2 regions of the Cellulomonas sp. P24 genome follow, and region 2 is predicted to be linked to the other one. Evidence: predicted binding sites of a transcription regulator. Region 2 holds the regulator's gene; the other holds the start of a gene.
What was found. The regulator HrcA, encoded in region 2, represses chaperone genes, less so after heat shock. The targets are predictions, from matches to a motif close to TTNGCACTCGNNNNNNNCGAGTGCNAA.

Region 1: the regulator HrcA is predicted to act here: its motif matches at 5,417-5,443, upstream of groL (chaperonin GroEL).

Annotation. Positions count from the first base shown of each region.
Region 1 is NZ_JAJDFX010000002.1:2,841,230-2,847,739, forward strand. It holds gene LJB74_RS13225 (hypothetical protein) at 1-202, opposite strand, end outside; partial or broken gene LJB74_RS20880 (DsbA family protein) at 92-430, shown strand; tRNA gene LJB74_RS13230 (tRNA-Thr) at 672-743, shown strand; gene LJB74_RS13235 (SGNH/GDSL hydrolase family protein) at 761-1,630, opposite strand; gene LJB74_RS13240 (uracil-DNA glycosylase) at 1,662-2,312, opposite strand; gene LJB74_RS13245 (DUF3263 domain-containing protein) at 2,541-2,837, shown strand; gene LJB74_RS13250 (hypothetical protein) at 2,861-3,178, shown strand; gene LJB74_RS13255 (LytR C-terminal domain-containing protein) at 3,192-3,455, shown strand; gene LJB74_RS13260 (cold-shock protein) at 3,603-3,806, shown strand; gene LJB74_RS13265 (NAD(P)/FAD-dependent oxidoreductase) at 3,818-5,281, shown strand; gene groL (chaperonin GroEL) at 5,563-6,510, shown strand, end outside.
Region 2 is NZ_JAJDFX010000002.1:3,581,074-3,587,583, forward strand. It holds gene lepA (translation elongation factor 4) at 1-1,093, shown strand, start outside; partial or broken gene hemW (radical SAM family heme chaperone HemW) at 1,090-2,330, shown strand; gene LJB74_RS16740 (hypothetical protein) at 2,620-3,342, shown strand; gene LJB74_RS16745 (DUF2510 domain-containing protein) at 3,375-3,830, shown strand; gene LJB74_RS16750 (DUF3097 domain-containing protein) at 3,852-4,742, opposite strand; gene hrcA (heat-inducible transcriptional repressor HrcA) at 4,946-5,977, shown strand; gene dnaJ (molecular chaperone DnaJ) at 6,043-6,510, shown strand, end outside.

The DNA of each region.
Region 1 (6,510 bases), 740 kb from region 2:
GACGACGATCAGCGGCGGCATCCCGATCACGAAGGGGGAGCCGGCCCCCCTGTCCGGCGACACGATCAAGACGACCACCGGGGTCCCGGTCGTGTCGGTCTACGCCGACTTCATCTGCCCGAACTGCGGGAACTTCGAGAAGGTCAACCACGCCGACCTCGACGCGCTGCAGGCCGCCGGCAAGATCGTGCTCGACTACCACCCGATCGCGATCCTGGACGCGTCCTCCACGACCAACTACTCGACGCGGGCGGCGCAGAGCGTCGCTGCGGTCGCGAACGGTGATCCCGCGCACTTCGTGGCCTACTGGGACGCGCTCTTCACCGACCAGCCCGCCGAGGGAAGTGCGGGCCTCAGCGACGCCGAGCTCGCCACGCGTGCGAAGGCGGCCGGGGTGAGCCAGTCCGTGATCGACAGCTTCTCGAAGGGGACCTACACCGACTGGGTCACCAAGGCGACCGAGCAGGCCACCACGAAGGACGGGGTCAAGGGGGACGCCGACCGTCTACATCGACGGCAAGGAGTGGTCCGGCAACTGGACCAGCGCCGGTGTGCTGAAGGCGGACATCGAGGCTGCCGCCAAGGGCTGACCCGCCCGACGACGGGACGCACGGGCACGGCGGCGACCTCGGTACTCTGTACCGGGGTCGCCGCACGTCGTGCGACCCCGCGCCGCCGTAGCTCAGTGGTAGAGCACCCGCCTTGTAAGCGGACGGTCGTCAGTTCAATCCTGACCGGCGGCTCCCCTCGCGCACCGGGCTCACTCGGCCGTCGGTGCGTCCACCAGGGGAAGGTCCAGCGCCGGTGCGAGCTCGGGGCGCTTCGCGACCCGGGTGTCCCCGGAGGACCGGCCCTGGAGCCGCCGCGTCATCCAGGGGACGACGTGCTCGCGCACCCACTCGGCGTCCTCGCGGAGCTGCTGCGACCGGGGCGGTGCGGGGACCGGCGCGAGCGGCTCGTCCCAGCGAGGGTCGTCCGGGCTCAGCCCGAGGGCGACGAGAGCGGCCTGGGCGACCCGACGGTGCCCCTCGGTGGTCAGGTGGATGCGGTCGTCGCTCCACATCCGCCAGTCCCGGAGCGACCTCATGCCCCACAGGTCGACGACGACCGCGCCGTGCCGTCGGGCGATCGACCACACGTGAGCGTTGAGCACCGCGACCCTGCTCCGGGTCCGGCGCACCAGAGGACTCTCCGCGGTGTCGACACCCGTCGCCAGGATCACGTCCGCGCCTGCGGCCCGGAACCGCGCGACCGCGGCCTCGAGGTCCCGGGCGAGGCGGTCCGGGTCCGCGGCGGGGCGCAGCATGTCGTTCCCGCCGCCGACGAGGCTCACGAGGTCGGGCTCGAGGGACAGCGCGGCGGGCACCTGCTCGCGCAGGATCGGCCGGAGCAGTCGGCCCCGCACGGCGAGGTTCGCGTAGGCGAGCGGCGGTGCACCGGCGGCGTCCTGGCGGGCGGCGAGGTGGCCTGCGAGCAGGTCGGCCCACCCGCGGCAGAGGGCGCCGTCGGACGGGACGTCCCACAGCCCCTCGGTGAACGAGTCGCCGAGCGCGACGTAGCGGGTCCACGTCGGCGGTGGCGTGGTGGCGGATGGCGTGGCAGCGGATGGGAGGGCGTCGTGCGTGGTCACGGGTCCAGTCTGCGCCGACAGTGCCCGGGTGTCAGGGCAGTCGCCAGTCGACCGGTGCGCCACCCTGCTCCGTGAGCAGGGCGTTGACACGCGAGAACGGCCGTGAGCCGAAGAACCCGCGGTGCGCGGACAACGGGCTCGGGTGGACGCTCGAGACGAACGGCACGGAGCCGAGCGCGGGGACGAGGGACTGGGCGTCCCGTCCCCAGAGGATCGCCGCGAGCGGGCCGCCGCGTGCGACGAGCGCGTCGACCGCACGGAGCGTGACCGGTTCCCACCCCTTGCCGCGGTGCGAGGCGGGCGCGCCGGGTGCGACCGTCAGCACCCTGTTGAGCAGCATCACCCCCTGGTCGGCCCAGGCGCTCAGGTCGCCCGACGTCGGCGGTGCCACCCCGAGGTCGGCCCCGAGCTCGGTGACGATGTTCGCGAGCGACCGGGGGAGCGGGCGTACGTCGGCCTGGACCGAGAACGACAACCCCATGGGGTGCCCGGGGGTCGGGTACGGGTCCTGACCGACGATCAGCACGCGGACCTCGGAGAGCGGTCGGCGGAACGCGCGGAAGACGTCCGGGCCGGCCGGCAGGTACCCTCGTCCGGCGGCGATCTCGGCCCGGAGGAACGTGCCCATCGCGCGCACCTGCGGGGCGACCGGCAGCATCGCGGACGCCCAGTCGGGCGCCATCAGGCCGGCCAGGTACGCGAGGTCGGCGGCGGTCGGTTCAGGGCCCGCCGTCGTCGGGTCGGGGTGGCGGTGAGGGCTGTCCACCCGGTGAGAGTAGCCGTCGGCGGCGGCGACGGACGGGATCGGGACGGGTCGGACGAAGGAATGACAGCCATGTCATTCGGTCCTACGATGAGGGGCGTCGGTGCAGGGGTTCCGCACCACGCACGGCTGCGAGCAGGAGGTTCCATGGACGCCACGGTGCAGGCGGTCCGCGAGGGCGCCCATGAGATCGGCGACCTCTCGGAGCGCGACCAGCAGGTCCTCGCGTTCGAGCGCCAGTGGTGGAAGTACGCCGGTGCCAAGGAACAGGCGATCCGTGAGCTGTTCGACATGTCGGCGACCCGCTACTACCAGGTGCTGAACGCGCTCATCGACTCGCCGGCCGCGCTCGAGCACGACCCGATGCTCGTCAAGCGGCTGCGTCGGATGCGTTCGACGCGGCAGCGCGCCAGGACCGCTCGACGTCTGGGCGTCGATGCGTAGTCGCGTCCGTTAGCCTGTCGGGCGTGAGCAAGGCGAGATACCCGTACCCAGCCGACGAGTTCGACGCCGTCGACGCGCATGCCGGTCCGCGCGGCGTCCACCGACGGGCGCGATCCGTCTGGACGCGTGTGTGGCCGTTCCTCCTGGTGATCGTGCTCTTCCCGGCGATCGCGTGGGGGGGTCGTGACGCTCCTCACGGGCACCGGGGGCGATACCGGCCTGGCTGCCGGCTCGACCCTCCCGTCGGTGGCGACGAGCGACACGCCGACAGCGCCATCGACGACGGCCACGAGCACCACGCCGGCCACGACGCCATCGGCCACGACGCCCGCCGCGCCTGACCTGCACACCGCGGTGTCGGTCCTCAACGCGACCAAGACGAGCGGGCTCGCGGCCAAGGGTGAAGCTGCGCTCAAGACCGCCGGGTTCACGTCGATCACGACCGGCAACTACACGGGCACGGCACCGACGACGTCCACCGTCTTCTATGCGACCGCGAAGCTCGAGGCCACGGCGCGTGCCGCGGCCACGGCGCTGAAGATCTCCACCGTGACGCTGGACCCGGCCAAGGCGGGCACGACGATCTCGATCGTCCTGACGAAGGACTACACCCCCTGACCCGGTCGCGCCGATCGACCGGCGCGACCACCCGGGCGGTCTCCCGCGCGCGCCGGGGGACCCATTAGGCTCACCCGACAACGCCGCCGTCCCGGTGCCGTGAGGCATCGGGCGGACGCGGCGTGAAGTCGACTCGAGGAGCGTGACATGGCCCAGGGCACCGTCAAGTGGTTCAACGCGGAGAAGGGCTACGGGTTCATCACCCCGGCCAGCGGAGGGAACGACCTCTTCGTGCACTACAGCGCGATCCAGACGGACGGGTTCCGCACCCTCGACGAGGGCCAGGACGTGGAGTTCGAGCTCGGTCAGGGCAGCAAGGGACCGCAGGCCGAGCAGGTCCGACCGCTCTGAGCCCTGACGTCGTGGTCGTCGGCAGCGGGCCCAACGGGCTCGCAGCCGCGGTCACGTGCGCACGAGCCGGGTTGTCGGTGCTCGTGGTCGAGGCACAGCCGGAACCTGGCGGCGGTGCGCGGACCCTCGACCTCGGTCTGGCACCAGGGATGGTGCACGACCTCTGCTCGGCCGTGCACCCGCTGGCGGCGGCCTCACCGTTCCTGCGGGAGTTCGACCTCGCGGCCCGCGGGGTCGAGCTCCTCCACCCGGATGCGGCGTACGCGCACCCGCTCGACGGCGGTCGTGCCGGGGTTGCCTACCGGTCGCTCGAGCGGACCGCCGAGGGACTCGGCGTCGACGGCCGCGCCTGGCGCCGGCTGCTGCGACCGTTCGTCGACCGTGCCGAGGCACTCATGGAGGTCGTCCTCGGGGACCGGGCCCGAGGTGCCGACGGTCCGCTCGCGCACGGTCCGACGGCGCTGCGTCTCATGGCGGCCGTCGTCGAGCAGGTCGCCGTGGGCACGAGGTTCGACTCCGACGTCGCACCGGCACTCCTGGCCGGCGTCGGCGCCCACGCCAGCACCCGGCAGCCGTCGGCCGCAGCGGCCGGCACCGGGCTGCTGCTGGCGACCCTCGCACACGTGGGCGGGTGGCCCGTCCCGCGCGGCGGGAGCCGGGCGATCACCGACGCGCTGGTCGCCGACCTGCGCGCGCACGGCGGCGAGCTGATCACCGGGGTCACCGTCGACGACCTCGACGAGCTGCCGCGGGCCCGCGCGTACCTCCTCGACACGACCCCGCGCACCGCGGTCCGGGTGCTCGGCCGGCGCCTTCCGCCCGGACGGGCGCGAGCCCTCACACGGTTCCCCTACGGGAACGGGGTCGCCAAGGTCGACCTGGTGCTCTCGGGCCCGGTCCCGTGGGCGAATCCCGAGGTCGGGCGCGCCGGGACGGTGCACCTCGGCGGGAGTCGTGCGCAGCTCGCGCAGGCCGAGCGTGACGTCGCCGCCGGACGGCACGCGCGGCACCCCGTCGTGCTCGTGAGCGACCCCACCGTGGCTGATCGCTCGCGGCTCGGCCCGACAGGCCTGCGACCGTTGTGGACCTACGCGCACGTGCCGGCCGGCTCGACCCTCGACGTGACCGAGGCGGTCGTCTCGCAGGTCGAGCGGTTCGCACCGGGCTTCCGTGACGTCGTCGTCGCCTCGCGTGCCGTCCCCGCCGCGCGGATGAGCGAGCACGACGCCAACTACCCGGGCGGTGACATCGGGTCCGGGGCGGTGACGGCGTACCGGCTGCTCGCCCGGCCCCGCCTCGCCGTCGACCCGTACCGGCTCGGGATCCCGGGCGTGCTCCTCTGCTCGGCGTCGACGCCGCCAGGACCCGGGGTGCACGGCATGGCCGGCTGGCACGCTGCGCGTCGGGTGCTGCGGTCCCGGTTCGGCCTCACCCGGATGCCGGACCTCGCCCCGGAGCCGGTTGCGGGCACCTGAGGCCAGCAGCGGCCAGCTGCAGGCAGCTGCGGGCAGCTGAGAGCACTGCGCCTGCCCTGGTCGGCGCGGTTCGGAGCGTGTTCGCCGGCGGCGGAGGCAGGTTGCACTCTCCGGTGCCGAGTGCTAACCATGGACTTAGCACTCTCAGGTAGAGAGTGACAGAATCACCCTGGTCGTCAGGTGAGGTTCGGGCAGTGACGGGACATGACCGTCGCGGTGCGGGCCGTCCGTCGCGGGCACCTACTGACCACCCGATTGCCACAGTGGAGGATCACAGCCCCATGGCCAAGATCATTGCCTTCAACGAGGAGGCCCGTCGCGGTATCGAGCGAGGGCTCAACATCCTCGCCGACACCGTCAAGGTCACGCTCGGCCCGAAGGGCCGCAACGTCGTCCTGGACAAGAAGTGGGGTGCGCCCACCATCACGAACGACGGTGTGAGCATCGCCAAGGAGATCGAGCTCGAGGAGCCGTTCGAGAAGATCGGCGCCGAGCTCGTCAAGGAGGTCGCCAAGAAGACGGACGACGTCGCGGGCGACGGGACCACCACGGCGACCGTGCTCGCCCAGGCGCTCGTGCGCGAGGGCCTGCGGAACGTCGCTGCCGGCGCCAACCCGATCGCCCTCAAGAAGGGCATCGAGAAGGCCGTCGAGGCTGTCACGGCCGAGCTGCTGAAGCAGGCCGTCGAGGTCGAGACCAAGGAGCAGATCGCGGCCACGGCCTCGATCTCCGCCGGTGACACGGCGATCGGTGCGCTCATCGCCGAGGCCCTCGACAAGGTCGGCAAGGAGGGCGTGATCACGGTCGAGGAGTCCAGCGCCCTGGGCCTGGAGCTCGAGCTGACCGAGGGCATGCGCTTCGACAAGGGCTTCCTGTCGGCGTACTTCGTCACGGACCAGGAGCGTCAGGAGGCCGTCCTCGAGGACGCGTACGTCCTGCTCGTCGAGTCCAAGATCTCGAACGTCAAGGACCTGCTGCCGCTGCTGGAGAAGGTCATCCAGGCCGGCAAGCCGCTGTTCATCGTCTCCGAGGACGTCGAGGGTGAGGCTCTCGCCACGCTCGTCGTCAACAAGATCCGTGGCACGTTCAAGTCCGTCGCCGTCAAGGCTCCGGGCTTCGGCGACCGCCGCAAGGCGATGCTGCAGGACATGGCCATCCTCACGGGCGGCCAGGTCGTCTCGGAGACCGTCGGTCTCAAGCTCGACACGGTGGGCCTCGAGGTCCTCGGC
Region 2 (6,510 bases):
GCCGATCCCGACGGGTGGGCTCGGCATCGGGGAGGTCGGGTACCTCATCACCGGCGTCAAGGACGTGCGCCAGTCCAAGGTCGGCGACACGGTCACCAACGCGAGCAAGCCGGCCGAGACGGCGCTCGCCGAGTACCACGACCCCCGTCCGATGGTCTTCTCGGGGCTCTACCCGATCGACGGGTCGGACTACCCGTTGCTGCGCGACGCCCTCGACAAGCTCAAGCTGAACGACGCGGCGCTGCACTACGAGCCCGAGACCTCGGTCGCCCTCGGGTTCGGGTTCCGGGTCGGGTTCCTCGGGCTGCTGCACCTGGAGATCGTGCGCGAGCGGCTCGAGCGCGAGTTCAACCTCGACCTGATCTCGACCGCCCCGAACGTCGTCTACGAGGTCACCCTCGAGGACCGGTCGGTGCTGACGGTGACGAACCCGAGCGAGTTCCCCGGCGGCAAGATCGTCGAGGTGCGCGAACCGATCGTGAAGGCGACGATCCTCGCGCCGAGCGAGTTCATCGGCTCGATCATGGAGCTGTGCCAGGAGCGGCGCGGCACGATGCAGGGGATGGACTACCTGTCCGCCGACCGCGTCGAGCTGCGGTACGTGCTGCCCCTCGCGGAGATCGTCTTCGACTTCTTCGACCAGCTGAAGTCCAAGACCCGCGGTTACGCGTCGCTCGACTACGAGCCGTCCGGCGAGCAGGCCGCCGACCTCGTCAAGGTGGACATCCTGCTCCAGGGTGAGCAGGTCGACGCGTTCAGCTCGATCGTGCACAAGGACAAGGCGTACGCGTACGGCGTGATGATGACCGGCAAGCTGCGTGAGCTGATCCCGCGCCAGCAGTTCGAGGTGCCGATCCAGGCGGCGATCGGTGCCCGCGTGATCGCCCGCGAGACGATCCGCGCCATGCGCAAGGACGTGCTCGCCAAGTGCTACGGCGGGGACATCACCCGCAAGCGCAAGCTCCTCGAGAAGCAGAAGGAGGGCAAGAAGCGCATGAAGACCATCGGCCGCGTCGACGTCCCCCAGGAGGCCTTCATCGCGGCGCTCTCCTCCGACGCCTCGGGCGGCAAGGACACCAAGGACAAGAAGTGAGCCCGGCCCTGCCCGACGGCGAGCCCGCTCCGGAGGACGGCGCGCTCCCGGCGATGGTGGTGGACGGCGCGGCGACGCGGGACTTCGGGGTCTACCTGCACGTGCCGTTCTGCACCGTGCGCTGCGGCTACTGCGACTTCAACACCTACACCGCGACCGAGCTCGGCGGCGGCGCGAGCCGGGACGCCTACGCGTCGACCGCCCTGCGCGAGATCGCGCTCGGGGGCGAGGTCATGCGCCGCGCGGGACTGCCCGACCGGCCTGCTGCGACGGTGTTCGTCGGGGGCGGGACGCCCACGGTCCTGCCGGTCGCCGACCTCGCCATGCTGCTCGACGGAGTCCGTGACACGTGGGGGCTGGCCGACGACGCCGAGGTGACGACCGAGGCCAACCCGGACTCCGTGGGCCCGGACGAGCTCGAGGGGCTGGCCGCCGCCGGCTTCACCCGCGTGTCCTTCGGCATGCAGTCGGCGGTGCCGCACGTCCTGGCCACGCTCGAGCGCACGCACGACCCACGCCGGGTGCCCGACGTCGTGCGCTGGGCGCGGGACGTCGGTCTTGCGGTGTCCCTCGACCTGATCTACGGCACGCCGGGGGAGTCGGTGGACGACTGGCGTGCGAGCGTCGAGGCGGCACTCGCGACCGGGGTCGACCACGTGTCTGCGTATGCGCTGGTCGTCGAGCCGGGCACCCGGATGGCTACCCAGGTGCGCCGGGGGAGCTCACCCTGCCCACCGAGGACGACCAGGCCCTCAAGTACGAGATCGCCGACGACCTGCTCGCCGACGCGGGTCTGCACTGGTACGAGGTCAGCAACTGGGCGCGGACGACGGCGCACGCGTGCCGGCACAACCTCGCCTACTGGCGGGGCGCGGACTGGTGGGGTGTCGGACCCGGTGCCCACAGCCACGTCGGCGGGGTGCGCTGGTGGAACGTCAAGCACCCGCGTGCGTACGCGGCGCGGCTCGCGGACGGGCTGAGCCCGGCGGCCGGTCGTGAGGTGCTCGACGACGACTCCGCCCGGCTCGAACGGGTGATGCTCGGCGTCCGGCTCAGCGGCGGTCTGCCGCTCGGCGAGCTCGGGCCCGAGTCCCGGCGGGGCGTCGCCGCCCTGGTGGCGGACGGGCTCGTCGACGGTGGCGCGGCACTCGGCGCGGACGGCCAGGGGCGTCGCGTGCTCCTCACCCGTCGAGGGCGGCTCCTGGCCGATGCGGTGGTCCGGGCCCTCACCGACTAGGTGGGACACAGCCTGCTCATACGCAGGTCCTTGACACGACCTCCACATTTCGATTCTCTGTCAGCGGTGCGGGTGGTTCGACCGGAGTCACCTGCGATCGGACCGAAGGATGACCATGACCGAGAACGGACCGGGCGGCACGCCGCGCGACGAGAACGAGCCTCAGCAGCCTCCTGCGGGTGCAGTCCCGCCGCCCGGGGCGTACCCTCCGCCGCCTGGCGCGTACCCCCCTCCGCCCGCGGGCAGCTACCCGCCGCCCCCTGGTGGTGGCTACGGTCCCCCCGGAGCGATGCCGCCGGCACCTCAGCCCTACGGTGCCCCCGGCGGCCCGCAGGCGGTCGGTATCGGTGAGGCGTTCAACTACGGCTGGACCAAGTTCACCGCGAACGTCGGGCCGATCCTCCTGGCGGTGCTCGTCTACGGTGCGGTGATCGCCGTCATCGGTGGCGCGTTCTACTTCGCGCTCATCGCGTCAGCGGTGACGGCAGCGAACAACGACCCGTACGGCAGCTCGTCGGGGATGTTCGGTGCCGGCTTCGGCTTCGGGTCGATCGTCTTCTACATCGTGATCATCCTTCTCGGGTATTTGGCCCAGGCCGGGATGGTCCGCGGCGCCCTGCACATCACGTACGGCCGGCCGCTCGAGTTCAAGACCTTCTTCCAGTTCGACAACCTCGGGGGAGTCATCGGGGCGTCGCTGCTGATCGGCCTCGGCACCGGTGTCGGAGTGGTGCTGTGCGTCCTCCCGGGCATCGTGTTCGCGTTCTTCGCCCAGTTCGCCCTGTACTTCGTCCTCGACAAGCAGCAGGGCGCGGTCGAGGCGATCAAGTCGAGCTTCTCGTTGGTCAACAAGAACCTCGGGACGGTCGTCGTGCTCTTCCTTGCCGTCTACGTCGTGCAGGCCATCGGTGCGCTGGTCTGCGGTGTCGGCCAGCTGATCGCGTTCCCGCTCACGATGATCGCGACGGCCTACATGTACCGCCGCATGCTCGGCGAGCCCGTCGCCCCCTGACGGAGGCGTCCTGAACCGAGAGCAGCACACGCATGACGCAGGGGCCGTCGCCCCACCCCGGGTCGGGGTACCTCCACGGCGTGAGCGCCGGGTGGTACCCCGACCCGTCCGGTGACTGGCAGCTCCGCTGGTGGGACGGGGTCCTGTGGTCCGCGGACGTCGTCACCGGGACGTACCGCAGCCGGGAGCCGATCGGGCAGGTGGCGGTGCCGGCCGTCGAGCAGGTGCTGTGGGACGGCGAGGGGCACCGGTTGACGACGCACCGCATCTGGGTCCACGAGCCCGGCACCGGACGGCCTCCCGAGGAGCTGCCGCTCTGGACGATCGCCTCGGTCGACGCCACCGAGTCCCGGGTCACGATGTCGGTCGCGTACCCGGGCTACGGCGGTCGCGTGACGTACGTGATCCGCTCGGCGTCGGCACCGCTGCTCGGCGCCCTGGTGCACGCATGGGCCAACCGGAACCGTCGTGCCGCGATGCGGCTCTGACCGGAGGCCGCTCGGCGCCGGTCAGGGAGCGGTGACGAAGTCGATCAGCTCCTCGACCCGCCCGAGGAGCGACGGCTCGAGGTCCGCGTAGGACCGCACGGATCCCAGGATCCGTTGCCAGGCCCGTGCGACGTCCGCCTGATCCGCGGCCGGCCAGCCGAGCTCGCGGAGGATGCCGTGCTTCCACTCGACGCCACGCTCGATCGTCGGCCAGCCGGAGAGCCCGAGGCGTTCCGGCCGGACGGCCTGCCACACGTCGACATACGGGTGCCCCAGCACGACGACCGTCCCGCGAGGCGCGGCGCGCATGACCGCCTCAGCGATGCGACTCTCCTTGCTCCCGGGCACGAGGTGGTCGACCAGCACGCCGAGGCGACGGCCGGGCTCGGGTGCGAAGTCCCGCACCGCGTCCGGCAGGTTGTCGACACCGTCGAGCAGCTCGACCACCACGCCCTCGATCCGCAGGTCGTCGCCCCACACCTTCTCCACGAGCTCGGCGTCGTGCTTGCCCTCGACCCAGATGCGTGACCCACGGGCGACGCGTGCGCGTGCCCCGGCGACCGCACGTGACCCCGACGCGGTCCGGGTGGGCGCCGACGGCGCCGGCACCGGCCGCGGCGGCGTGAGCTCGACGGGTGCGCCGTCCACCCAGAAGCCCGGTCCGAGCGGGAACGTGCGGGTGCGTCCGCGCCGGTCCTCGAGGACGACGACGTGAAGACCGCCCGACTTCTCGACGCGGGTCACCGCACCGACCCAGCCGGTCGTGACCTCCTCGACCACCAGGCCCTGCTCGGCCGGTGTCGGCACCGAGCGGCGCGCCGTCCGATGGCCCGTCGTGGGCGTCGACAGCACGTCGGAGCCGTAGCGGTCGGGACGGTCCGGGCGCGTCGAGGCAGGGGGTCGGGACGTCACCCGGGAAGCCTAGGACGCGCACCGGCGTTCACCGAGGAGGCGGTGTGCGGGCGTCGTCCCCGACACGCGCGGCTCGGCCGCGTAGAATTGGCACTCGCCACCCCGGAGTGCCACCGGGAGGCGAGGAAGGCGAGCGACCGAACACGACCGCCGCACCGGGCAGATCACCCGGCGCGACACCGACACGACGCAGGGAGGTCACGGTGAGCGACGACCGCAGGCTCGACGTGCTGCGCGCGATCGTCGAGGACTACGTGGTCACGCGTGAACCCGTCGGCTCGCGCGCACTCGTGGAACGGCACTCCCTCGGGGTCTCGTCGGCGACGATCCGCAACGACATGGCTGCCCTCGAGGAAGGGGGCTACATCGTCCAGCCCCACACGTCGGCCGGTCGCGTGCCGACGGATCGTGGGTACCGGCTGTTCGTCGACCGGCTCGCAACCGTCAAGGCGATGTCGAGCCCGGAGAAGCGGGCCATCCAGTCGTTCCTCGAGGAAGCGGTGGACCTCGACGACGTGGTCGACCGTGCCGTGCGCCTGCTCGCGCAGCTCACCCAGCAGGTCGCCGTCGTCCAGTACCCGTCGCTCCGCCGGTCGGCCCTGCGTCACCTCGAGCTCGTCGACCTCGGCGAGCACCGGCTCCTGGTCGTCATCATCACCGACACCGGCCGCGTCGAGCAGCGCACCCTGGACCTCACGACGATCGCCCCTGCGCTCTCCGAGGAGACCGTCGCGCTGCTGCGGGTACGCCTCAACGTCGTCGCGACGGGCCGGCGGCTCTCCGAGCTCGTCGTCCCGCTCGGCGAGCTCGCGGAGGCGTTCCCGAGCACGGACCAGGCGCTGGTCCGGGCCGTGGTCCAGGTCGTCGAGGAGACGCTCGCCGAGGAGAGCGAGGAGCGTCTGGTGCTCGCCGGCACGGCGAACCTCGCCCGGACCGGTGCGCACGACTTCACGCACACGCTCGGCCCGGTCCTCGAGGCCCTCGAGGAGCAGGTCGTGCTGCTCCGGCTGCTCAGCGAGATGGCCGACGACGCCGCGAGCGTGTCCGTGCGGATCGGGCGCGAGACGCACCACGAAGGGCTGGTCGAGACCAGCTTCGTGACGAGCGGGTACGGCGGAGACGACGCCAGCCTCGCGCGGATCGGGTCGATCGGCCCGCTGCGCATGGACTACCCGGGCACGATCGCATCCGTCCGTGCGGTCGCCCGGTACCTCTCCCGGGTCCTCGCCGGGTGAGCCGCACTCCCGTGACCTCCGCCGGCCGCCGCCGGTCCACCCATGTCCCCTGCAGGAAGTGATCAGTGAGCGACTACTACCAGATCCTCGGCGTGCCGCGCGACGCGAGCACCGACCAGATCAAGAAGGCCTACCGCAAGCTCGCGCGTGAGCTCCACCCGGACGTCGCGGGCGAGGGCATGCAGACCGAGGACCGGTTCAAGGACGTCTCGCGTGCCTACGAGGTGCTCTCCAACCCGGAGAAGCGGCAGGCCTACGACATGGGGGCCGACCCGTCCGCACCTGGTGGCGGCATGGGCGGTGGCTTCGGCTTCCAGGACATCTTCGAGACGTTCTTCGGTGCGGCGCAGTCGGCCGGTCAGCGCGGCCCGATCCCGCGCGCACGTCGCGGCCAGGACGCCCTGCTCCGGCTCGACATCGACCTCGCCGAGGCGGCCTTCGGTGCGCACCGCGAGCTCCAGGTCGACACCGCGGTGCTGTGCCCGACGTGCGAGGGCTCGTGCTGCCGACCCGGGAGCTCGCCGCGCACCTGT